2 regions of the Pseudomonas sp. HY13-MNA-CIBAN-0226 genome follow, and region 1 is predicted to be linked to the other one. Evidence: predicted binding sites of a transcription regulator. Region 1 holds the regulator's gene; the other holds the start of a gene.

Region 1 (5,852 bases):
ATGAGCAACGATCTGCTGCAACGTGGCAAGAATATCAAGCTGGCAATCTTTGATGTCGACGGAGTGCTCACTGATGGGCGCCTGTACTTTCTCGAAGACGGCAGTGAATTCAAGACTTTTAACACCCTCGACGGCCAAGGCATCAAGATGTTGATGGCAGCCGGCGTTCAGACCGCTATCATCAGCGGTCGCAAGACCCCGGTGGTTGAGCGTCGGGCGAAAAACCTCGGCATTCCCCATCTGTACCAGGGGCGCGAAGACAAACTGGTGGTGCTGGACGAACTTCTTGGCGAACTAGGCCTAAGCTATGAGCAAGTCGCCTACCTCGGCGACGACTTGCCTGACCTGCCGGTGATACGCCGCGTTGGCCTGGGCATGGCGGTGGCCAATGCGGCCAGCTTCGTGCGTGAACATGCCGACGGCATCACCCAGGCCCGCGGAGGCGAAGGTGCTGCCCGCGAGTTCTGCGAATTGATCCTGCGCGCCCAGGGCCGCCTCGATGCGGCAAACGCCGCGTACCTGTGAGCCAACTATGCTGAGCAAAAAGTTTCGCAACATACTGCTGTTCGGTTGCATCGCCGCGATTTTTGCTGCGGTCGGCTACTGGAACATCAGCCCTGAACGCTTTCTCGACAAGCCGACCGTGGCCGTCGATGAGACGGCGATCGACTATTACGCCCTGAACGCCCACAGCGTGCAGTTCCTGCCCGATGGCAAGCTGCAGTACGAGATGACGTCGGACAAGGTCGAACACCTTAAAGCCACTGAAGTGACGCTGCTGACCAACCCGGACCTGAACATGTTCCGCGGCACCGAGTTTCCCTGGCATGTACAGAGCGAACGCGGTGAAGTGAATCCGGATGGTACGGAAGTGGAACTGATCGACTCGGTGCGTATCACACGTTTCGACGAGAAAAACCGCAAGACGCTGATTACCACCACCCGTATGACCGTGTTCCCGAAGCAGCAATATGCGCAGACGGAGCAACCCGTTAGAATCGACGGCGCCGGTGGCGTGTCGACTGGCACGGGAATGAAAGCGTATTTGAAAGAAAGCAGGATACACCTGCTATCGAACGTAAGAGGACAGTATGAGGCTCGTTAAAACCCTCCCTATTTTGCTCAGCCTGGGCGCAGCACTGGGAAGCGTGAGCGCCTGGGCTCTGCCGAACGATCAAGAGCAGCCTATCCGCATTCAGGCCGACGACGCCCAACTGGACGACAAGAACGGCATCGCCACCTACAAAGGCGACGTCATCATCACCCAGGGCTCCATGAAGGTGACCGGTAACACCGTGACCATCACTCGCACCCCGGCAGGCGACATCGACGTGGTGACTTCCGTGGGCAACCTGGCTTACTTCGAGCAATTGCAGACCCAGGGCGACGCCAAGCCTGTCCAGGGCTATGGCGTCACGATCCAGTATCACGCCTCGCAGAACCGCGTCGTGCTGATCGATCGAGCCAAGGTCATCGACAAGGACAACAACGTCACCCAGGGCGAGAAAATCGTCTACGACACCGTGAAGAAGCTGGCAAGCGCCGGTCGCGCCACGGGCAACAAGGTGACCGAGTCGCGCCCGCGAATCGACATGGTTATCCAGCCTAAAAAGAAAACCGACGAGCAGAAGGCCCAGTAATGGCAACTCTGAAAGCTCAGCATCTGGCCAAGAGTTACAAGAGCCGCCAGGTCGTGCGTGACGTCAGCCTGTCCATCGACAGCGGTCAGATCGTCGGGCTTCTTGGCCCCAACGGCGCCGGCAAGACCACTTGCTTCTACATGATCGTCGGCCTGGTGCAGGCTGATCAGGGCCGCGTGCTGATCGACGACCTGGATGTCAGTCACCAGCCCATGCACGGCCGCGCCAAGGCAGGTATTGGCTATCTTCCGCAAGAAGCGTCGATCTTCCGCAAACTGTCGGTGGCCGATAACATCATGGCCATCCTCGAGACCCGCAAGGAACTCGACAAGGCCGGGCGCCGCAAGGAGCTGGAGAGCCTGCTGCAGGAATTCCACATCAGCCACATCCGCGACAACCTCGGCATGAGCCTGTCGGGCGGCGAGCGACGCCGTGTGGAAATTGCCCGGGCGCTGGCCACCAACCCGAAGTTCATCCTCCTCGATGAACCTTTCGCCGGCGTGGACCCGATCTCGGTTGGCGATATCAAGCAGATTATCCATCACCTGAAGGCCAAGGGCATTGGTGTACTCATCACCGACCACAACGTCCGCGAAACCCTGGATATCTGCGAAACAGCCTACATCGTCAACGATGGCCAGCTGATTGCCGAGGGCGACTCCGCGACCATCCTGGCCAACGACCTGGTCAAGGAAGTGTATCTGGGCCATGAGTTCCGCCTGTAAGCGCTGAGGTGCCTGCCCAGTCGCGCGAGCGCTGAGGTGCCTGCCCAGTCGCGCGAGCGCTTGTCACTTTGAAAAATCAATACTTTTTTATTGTTACAGCGCTCTAGGCAAACACTGCAAAATCGGGCATATAATTTGCTTACGTTTGGCGCTTCGGCGCCCTGTAGTGGATGGCGCATGCGCGCCGGCGAATAAGGTTTAAGCCCCTGCCATGAAACCATCGCTAGTCTTGAGAATGGGCCAGCAGCTGACGATGACACCTCAGCTGCAACAGGCCATCCGCCTGCTCCAATTGTCGACCCTGGACCTGCAGCAGGAAATCCAGGAGGCGCTGGAGTCCAACCCGATGCTCGAACGCCAGGAAGACGGCGACGACTTCGACAACGCCGATCCCTTGGCCGACAAAGCCGAGCAGCAGCCCAACGCCGATGTTTCGGAGCCCTCCTATCAGGAGACCGCGCCAACGGTCGACAACCTTGAGGAAGGCGACTGGAACGAGCGCATTCCCAACGAGCTGCCGGTCGATACTGCATGGGAAGACGTCTACCAGACCAGCGCCAGCAGCCTGCCCAGCAACGATGATGACGAGTGGGACTTCACCACCCGCACGTCGGCCGGTGAAAGCCTGCAAAGCCACCTGCTGTGGCAGCTCAACCTCGCCCCGATGTCCGACACTGACCGCCTGATCGCCGTCACCCTGATCGACTGCATCAACAATCAGGGCTACCTGGACGAAACCCTCGAGGAAATTCTCGAAGCCTTCGACCCGGAACTGGACATCGAGCTGGACGAAATCGAAGCCGTCCTGCACCGCATCCAGCAATTCGAACCGGCCGGTATCGCTGCCCGAAACCTCGGCGAATGCCTGTTGCTGCAATTGCGCCAGTTGCCCGCCAAGACCCTCTGGCTCGCAGAAGCCAAGCGCCTGGTCACGGACTACATCGACCTGCTGGGCAGCCGCGACTACAGCCAGCTGATGCGCCGCATGAAGCTCAAGGAAGATGAACTGCGCCAGGTGATCGAACTGGTGCAGAGCCTCAACCCGCGACCCGGCTCGCAGATCGAGTCCAGCGAGGCCGAATACGTGGTCCCGGACGTGATCGTGCGCAAGGACAACGAGCGCTGGCTGGTGGAACTCAACCAGGAGTCGGTGCCCAAATTGCGGGTCAACGCCCAGTACGCCGGGTTTGTGCGTCGCGCTGACACCAGCGCGGACAACACCTTCATGCGCAATCAGTTGCAGGAAGCCCGCTGGTTCATCAAGAGCCTGCAGAGCCGCAACGAAACCCTGATGAAAGTTGCCACCCAGATCGTCGAGCATCAACGGGGTTTTCTGGAGTACGGCGACGAAGCCATGAAGCCGCTGGTACTGCATGACATCGCCGAAGCCGTCGGCATGCACGAATCGACGATTTCCCGGGTGACCACGCAAAAATTCATGCATACCCCACGGGGTATTTATGAACTGAAATACTTTTTCTCAAGTCACGTCAGCACCTCGGAAGGCGGTGAATGCTCGTCCACGGCGATCCGCGCGATCATCAAAAAACTGGTTGCAGCGGAAAATCAGAAAAAGCCGTTGAGTGACAGCAAGATCGCTGGTTTACTGGAGGCACAAGGCATTCAGGTGGCTCGCCGCACCGTCGCCAAGTACCGCGAATCCCTTGGGATCGCGCCTTCGAGCGAACGCAAGCGGTTGATGTAAAGCCACGCCACAGCGTTCCAGTGGTAGACCATCGGGTCTACCGCTTTATGCACTGGCAACGAAGGAGAAGCTGTATGCAAGTCAACATCAGTGGACACCAACTGGAAGTGACCGAACCCCTGCGCACCTACATCGGCGAAAAACTCGCCCGATTGGAAAGGCATTTCGACAAGATAACCAACGTGCAAGTCACGATGACCGTCGAGAAGCTGCTGCAGAAAATCGAAGCCACGCTGCATATCCCCGGCGGAGAAGTGGTCGCCAATGCCGAGCATACGGACATGTATGCCGCCATCGACCTGCTGACCGACAAGCTGGATCGCCAACTCAAAAAGCATAAGGAAAAGACCCAGAGCCTCCTCCAGGGCGCAACCGGTCGTTAACACTCCCAACTCATGATCCGACTTGAAAGCATCCTGACCCCCGGCCGTTCCCTCGTGAACGTGCCGGGCGGCAGTAAAAAGAAAGCCCTCGAACAAATTGCCAACCTAATCCATCGCGAAGTGCCGGATATGGAGATGCAAGATGTCTTTGAGGCCCTGATCGCCCGTGAAAAACTCGGCTCGACCGGTTTTGGCAACGGCATCGCCATCCCCCACTGTCGCCTCAAGGGCTGTACCTCGCCGGTCAGCGCCCTGATGCACCTCGACGCCCCTATTGATTTCGACGCCATCGACGGTGCTCCGGTTGACCTGCTGTTCGTGTTGCTGGTCCCGGAAGCCGCCACCGATGCGCACCTGGAGCTTTTGCGCCAGATTGCCAGCATGCTTGATCGCAAGGAAGTGCGCGAAAAATTGCGCAGCGCCCCGAGCAATGAAGCCTTGTACCAGGTTGTCCTGGACGAGCAGAACGGTCATTAATCATGCGCTTGATCATTGTCAGCGGCCGCTCCGGCTCAGGTAAAAGTACCGCGCTCGATGTCCTTGAAGACAGCGGGTACTACTGCATCGACAACTTGCCCGCCGGGCTTTTGCCCGAGCTGGCCGAACGAGCACTGATCCACACCGAGCTCGCGCAACCGCTGGTGGCCGTGTCGATTGACGCGCGCAACCTGCCAAGCCACCTGTCCCGTTTTCCGGAATTGCTGGAGGAAGTGCGCAGCCGTCACATCAAGTGTGACGTGCTGTACCTGGACGCCGACGAAGAAACCCTGCTCAAGCGGTTTTCCGAAACCCGTCGCCGCCATCCGCTGAGCAATGCCAATCGCTCGCTCGCCGAGGCAATTCAGGACGAGTCCAATCTGCTGGGTCCGATTGCCGACCTGGCTGACCTCAAGGTCAACACCACCAACCTGAACCTGTACCAGTTGCGCGATACCATCAAGCTGCGGCTGTTGAACCAGCCTGAGCCTGGCACCGCGTTCCTGGTGGAGTCTTTCGGCTTCAAGCGGGGCATGCCTGTGGATGCCGACCTGGTGTTCGACGTGCGCTGCCTGCCCAACCCTTATTGGAAACCAGAGTTGCGCGAGCAATCCGGGCTCGATCAACCGGTAGCCGACTACCTGGCCGCGCAACCGGACGTCGAGGAAATGTTCCAGGACATCTCCACCTACCTGCTCAAATGGCTTCCACGCTTTGCTGCCAGCAACCGCGCGTATGTCACCATAGCCATTGGCTGCACCGGCGGGCATCACCGCTCCGTCTACCTGACCGAACGTCTGGGCCAGGTTCTGCAACAATCCCTGAAGAACGTCCAGGTCCGCCACCGCGACCTCAGCTAAAGGATTCACATCGCGATGCCTGCTCTGGAAATTGAAATCATCAACAAGCTGGGCCTGCATGC
Region 2 (5,852 bases), on a different contig from region 1:
GTCTTCGCAGGACCTGCGCGCCGTGCAGGAACTACTCGGCCACTCGGACATCAAGACCACCCAGATCTATACCCACCTGGACTTCCAGCACCTGGCGACGGTCTACGACAATGCCCACCCACGGGCCAAACGCATTAAGGGCGATGATTCATGACGATCCAATTGATCACTTTCGACCTCGACGACACCCTGTGGGACACCGCCCCGGTGATTGTCAGCGCCGAAGCCGTGTTGCGCCAATGGCTCACCGAACACGCGCCGAACCTGGGCGCAGTACCGGTCGAGCACTTGTGGGCAATTCGCGAGCGCATCCTGGGCAACGAACCCGGCCTCAAGCACCGCATCAGCGCCCTGCGCCGCCGTGTCCTGTTCCATGCACTGGAGGACGCTGGCTACACCCACGCAGAAGCCACTGATCTGGCTGACCAGAGTTTTGAAGTGTTTCTGCATGCGCGCCACCAGTTGGAAATCTTCCCCGAAGTAGCGCCGACCCTGGAGACGCTGGCCAGGCACTACGCCCTCGGGGTCGTGACCAATGGCAATGCCGACGTTCGACGGCTGGGGCTGGCGGATTATTTCAAGTTCGCCTTGTATGCCGAAGACATCGGCATCGCCAAGCCCGATGCGCGCCTGTTTCATGAGGCGCTGCAACGTGGAGGTGCGACGGCGCAGACCGCCGTGCACATCGGTGATCATCCGGGCGACGACATTGCCGGAGCACAACAGGCAGGACTGCGGGCCATCTGGTTCAACCCGGCGGGCAAGGCGTGGGAAGCCGAAAAGGCCCCGGACGCCGAAATCCGCAGCCTGACCGAATTACCGGCGTTGCTGGCGCGGTGGAGTGCGACAAAAATTTGAGGCGCGGCTGAAAAGATCGCAGCCTTCGGCAGCTCCTACAGGTGTACACAATAAAATGCAGGAGCTGCCGAAGGCTGCGATCTTTTGATTTTCAGGCATGAAAAAGCCCGCAGCGACGGCGGGCTTTTTCAGCAAGCAAGGGCAAGCGCCTAGATAGGCCGGCTGCCGTACTTGTTGTCAGGCTTCTTGGGAGGATCGGCGACCACATTGGCCTCCACTTCCTGCACCTTGCCGCCTTTGGCCAGGAACTCTTCCATGGCTTTGGCGAGCGCATCGCGCTCTTTGTTTTTCGCTTCGACGCTCGGCAGCTCATCGACCGAAACCGCAGCCTTGGCCTTGCCTTTGGCGGTCGGAACGGGCGTTTCACCGCCATCGTCTTCAGCGACGTCTTCCGCCGCTGCTTCCAGACCTTCTTCGGTTTCGTCGTCGTCGCCTACTTCGAGGTCGTCGTTTTCCAGATCATCGTCGCTCATGTTCTACCTCATGACTTGCGAAAAGCAGATTAGTTATAGCCCAGCTTTGCCGTCTGTCGACGGCTGCCAGAAAAAATTCAACCGCCATTGATGACCAATGGCTTATGCCCCTTCACCGTGCAAGGTGGCGAGGACTTTACGAGCACCACCATGATCACGGTGCTCGCCCAGATAAACGCCTTGCCAGGTTCCCAACGCCAGTCGGCCTGCCGAAACCGGCAAACTGAGCTGACAGCCGAGCACGCTGGCCTTGAAATGCGCCGGGAGGTCGTCCAGGCCTTCGTCGTTGTGCTCAAAGCCGTCTGTTCCTTGTGGGATCAGACGATTGAAAAATCGTTCGAAGTCGCGACGTACCGCCGGATCGGCGTTCTCGTTGATGGTCAACGACGCCGAGGTGTGCTGCAGCCACAAGTGCAACAGACCGACCCGACATGCCCTGATTTCAGGCAAACCGGCGAGTAACTCGTCTGTTACCAGATGAAAGCCCCGGGGCCTCGCCCGCAAGGTAATCAGAGTCTGTTGCCACATACAGTTCTCCGCACGTTCGGGGCGCATTCTAGCGCGCTCTGGGAAAAAACAAAGGCCCTAATATTCCTTCGTTGCTGTAAGCCATTGGCCGCACAAAATCGCTCGGTACAAAGGTAGCCAAAGCTCGAGGAAAAAACCTTTCAGCTTCCCTTCCAGTGACAAATCCGGGGCAAAAAAATGCCCGGCGAACCGGGCATTATTTTTTGCGCAAAACTTACAAGTTGTAGCCACGCTCGTTGTGCAGTGCCAGGTCGATACCCACCGCCTCTTCTTCCTCAGTCACTCGCAGACCCATGACGGCGTCCAGGACCTTGAGAATGATGTAGGTGATGATCGCGGTGTAGATCACTGTGAAGCCTACACCTTTGAGCTGGATCCAGACTTGTGCGCCGATATCGGTCACAGTGCCGAAACCACCCAGGGCCGGTGCGGCGAACACGCCGGTGAGGATCGCGCCGAGAATACCGCCGATACCGTGCACACCAAAGGCGTCCAGGGAGTCGTCGTAGCCGAGTTTGCGTTTCAGGGTGGTAGCGCAGAAGAAGCACACCACGCCAGCAGCCAGGCCGATCACCAGGGCACCCATCGGGCCCACGGTACCAGCGGCCGGAGTGACAGCCACCAGACCGGCTACCACACCCGAGGCAATACCCAATGCGCTAGGCTTGCCGTGGGTGACCCACTCGGCAAACATCCAGCCCAGGGCGGCGGCAGCGGTAGCGATCTGGGTAACCAGCATCGCCATGCCCGCAGTGCCGTTGGCAGCAGCCGCAGAGCCGGCGTTGAAGCCGAACCAGCCGACCCACAGCATCGCAGCACCCATCAGGGTGTAGCCGAGGTTGTGCGGAGCCATTGGCGTGGTCGGGAAACCTTTGCGCTTGCCCAGTACCAGGCAGCAGATCAGGCCAGCCACACCGGCGTTGATGTGCACCACGGTGCCGCCCGCGAAGTCGAGCACGCCCCAGTCCCACATCAGGCCGCCGTTGCCGGACCAGACCATGTGCGCGATCGGTGCATACACCAGGGTGAACCAGATGCCCATGAAGATCAGCATGGCGGAGAATTTCATCCGCTCTGCAAAAGCACCGACGATCAACGCAGGCGTGATGATGGCGAACGTCATCTGGAAGGTGATGAACACCGCCTCAGGGAACAGCGCCGCAGGACCGGTCAGGCTCGATGGCGTGACACCGGCGAGGAACGCCTTGCCCATGCCGCCGAAGAACGAGTTGAAGTTGACGACGCCCTGCTCCATGCCGGTGGTGTCGAACGCAATGCTGTAGCCATAAATGACCCACAGGATGCTGATCAGACCGGTAATGGCGAAGCACTGCATCATCACGGAAAGAATGTTTTTGGAGCGAACCATGCCGCCGTAGAACAGCGCGAGGCCGGGAATGGTCATGAACAGCACGAGGGCTGTCGAGGTCAGCATCCAGGCGGTGTCGCCGGAGTTGAGGACTGGGGCCGCCACTTCGTCTGCCGCCATAGCCAGGCTGGGCATTACGAGGGACAACAGGGCTCCTAGCCCTGCGAATTTACGCAGAGTCATATTGTTTTCTCCTGGGGCGTTGGGTTTGTGGCGGCTTTTAGATTGCGTCGGTATCGGTTTCGCCGGTACGGATGCGAATCGCCTGTTCCAGATTGACCACGAAGATCTTGCCGTCACCGATCTTGCCGGTGTTGGCTGCCTTGGTGATCGCCTCGATAACCCGATCAAGATCCTTGTCGTCAATGGCGACATCGATCTTCACCTTTGGCAGGAAATCGACCACGTATTCCGCGCCGCGATACAGCTCGGTGTGACCCTTCTGCCGACCGAAGCCTTTGACCTCAGTAACGGTAATGCCCTGCACGCCGATCTCGGACAAAGACTCGCGCACGTCGTCCAGTTTGAACGGCTTGATGATGGCAGTGACTAGCTTCATGAAAACTCTCTCCCGAATTGGTGGACTTGCCCCAGGAAAACAAACCCGACTCAAGTCTAAGCGCAGTGCCTGGCTTTGTAACGCATCGTCGGCCCTACCTGCCCGTCCGACGCCAGTTAACCGCTCCTGGCGAAACACTTCCCCGTTTCGCCCGGCGCACTGCATTCGTCACAGCGACTGCATCAGTGCATGGGTTACTAGGCTCTTAGCAGAAAGCTTGCCATCTCTTGAAAAGCGCCTGAATTCAACCCCTTGGCCGGGCATGCAGCCGAATGGGCAAAAAACATGCGACGTATACGCACAACAACGGTGCGATACCGTTCGTCCCTATGCGCGAAAACCGTGCATCCCCGTGCTCGGGATTGACTATAGACACTGCGTGATACACTGCTCGCCATTGTTTCCAGGACCTTTCCCATGCTCGCGCCCAAAGACTTCCTCGACGCCCTCACGGGTACCGCCTCGCGCCTTTTCAGCGGCGACACGCCATTGCCGAAAAGCGAAATCGAAAGCCAGTTCAAGGCATTGTTGCAGAGCGGCTTCAGCAAGCTGGAGCTGGTGAGCCGTGAAGAATTCGATAGCCAGATGGTCGTGCTGGCACGGACCCGGGCACGCCTGGAAAGCCTCGAAGCAAAAGTGGCCGAGATGGAAGCGAAGCTCAACCCGCCAGCCGAATAAACACCGCAAATCCCTGTGGGAGCGGGCATATTCGCGAAAAAGCCCGCCTCCCCTCCCAGCCCGGATCACCCGCTTGCGTAGGAGCTGCCGAAGGCTGCGATCTTTTGATCCCCAGGTTTGGCGACCTGCAAGCCAAAGGTGTACTACGATCCTCGACCCCAGTCATGGCGGTTGTGCGTGGGAGACCCTCGGGTCTGCCGGGTTCCTTTTGCTCCGGTTCGCCAACCCGCGCACAGCTGCCACCCATTCGTTTGGCGATGACGGCTGGCAGCCCATTGAGCAGATTTCAGATTGCGCCATACAACACGATCTCCTAAGCTCGCCTCTGCTGAACATTCAGCACTGGGTTTGGCGACCCGGAACGCATGCAGCCCGTTGAGTAAAAGGAGCTGTATCAATGAACTGCGATGAAGCTTATCTGCCCCCCCACGTCTTCACCCGCCACAAACGCCCTCTCCACGCCCTTCTGCTGGAAAACCAGCCTTGGTTCAGCGCCCGGGACCTCGGTAGATTAATAGGGATTTGTCTCAACGAACGTACCCTTCGTAAACTCGATCCCGACCAGCACCAGTACGCACAGATACTGTTCAATGGCAGCTTCGAAAACACGCTGCTGATCAGTGAATCCGGCGTCTACGCACTACTGATCTATCACTACTGCCCCGAGTACAGAAGCCTGCGCGAATGGCTGACTCACGACGTGGTACCCGCCCTTAGGGACGCCAGACAACCCGATAGCCCGGAACGTCCGACCCTGAGCCGGCTGATCTGGCCAGATATGTCCTTGAGTTTGCTGCACTGGAACAACCAGCCGTGGATTCGGCTGCAGGATGTGCCGCATCTGCTGCCTGATGAAGAACCGGTGCAACAGGCCGTCAACGTGCCATGGTGGAAAAAAGCCTCGCGAGCATTGCAGTCGCTATAGGCAGCTAACACGCTCGATATCGTCGCTGAGCGCGTCGTAATGCGATTGCAGATTCAGCCAGAAATCGGGCGTGGTATCGAAGTGAACAGCCAGCTTCCTGGCCAGGTCCGGACTGACGCCTGCGCTTTGCGCGACAAGCCTTGTCAGCGCTACCTCATAACCTGAACGCTGGCCTGCAAGATCAGCCCCCGCGACAGCCGATGGTTCAAGAAGCTCCTGCTCTGGAGCTTCTGCGGAACAAATCGAGCGCATTCCATTACTGTCCATCTTCCCTTCTCCGGGTGGCTTGATCTGCAATGATCATAAGCAGCCCCCCAGCAAACAAGAGCGCCCCGACAGTTCACGCAATGCCCTTCAAACATTTCAGAACGGTCCTACGAAAACTGCTTGCTGGAGCTGATTTCGCCTCTCGTTTTGCTCCGCTAACTTCACATTCGCTGACCAGCTTCACTGGTCGTCCCC

Evidence for each region. Region 1 encodes sigma-54, which starts transcription at its own class of promoters, with help from an activator protein. Its sites were predicted from a motif close to ANTGGCATNNANNTTGCTNT; they were not measured.
Region 2: a site for sigma-54 is predicted at 3,993-4,012, ahead of glnK (P-II family nitrogen regulator). Genes of this name have one in related genera too.

The regions. Positions count from the first base shown of each region.
Region 1 is NZ_JBEOPS010000006.1:94,007-99,858, forward strand. Features, by position in the region: gene AAEZ05_RS08425 (KpsF/GutQ family sugar-phosphate isomerase) at 1-1, shown strand, start outside; gene AAEZ05_RS08430 (KdsC family phosphatase) at 1-525, shown strand; gene lptC (LPS export ABC transporter periplasmic protein LptC) at 533-1,105, shown strand; gene lptA (lipopolysaccharide transport periplasmic protein LptA) at 1,092-1,640, shown strand; gene lptB (LPS export ABC transporter ATP-binding protein) at 1,640-2,365, shown strand; gene AAEZ05_RS08450 (RNA polymerase factor sigma-54) at 2,577-4,070, shown strand; gene hpf (ribosome hibernation-promoting factor, HPF/YfiA family) at 4,145-4,453, shown strand; gene ptsN (PTS IIA-like nitrogen regulatory protein PtsN) at 4,466-4,930, shown strand; gene rapZ (RNase adapter RapZ) at 4,933-5,790, shown strand; gene AAEZ05_RS08470 (HPr family phosphocarrier protein) at 5,806-5,852, shown strand, end outside.
Region 2 is NZ_JBEOPS010000001.1:391,431-397,282, forward strand. Features, by position in the region: gene xerC (tyrosine recombinase XerC) at 1-154, shown strand, start outside; gene AAEZ05_RS01810 (HAD family hydrolase) at 151-858, shown strand; gene sutA (dormancy-specific transcriptional regulator SutA) at 1,008-1,331, opposite strand; gene AAEZ05_RS01820 (secondary thiamine-phosphate synthase enzyme YjbQ) at 1,434-1,859, opposite strand; gene AAEZ05_RS01825 (ammonium transporter) at 2,074-3,411, opposite strand; gene glnK (P-II family nitrogen regulator) at 3,449-3,787, opposite strand; gene AAEZ05_RS01835 (accessory factor UbiK family protein) at 4,205-4,465, shown strand; gene AAEZ05_RS01840 (BRO-N domain-containing protein) at 4,863-5,390, shown strand; gene AAEZ05_RS01845 (helix-turn-helix transcriptional regulator) at 5,385-5,657, opposite strand.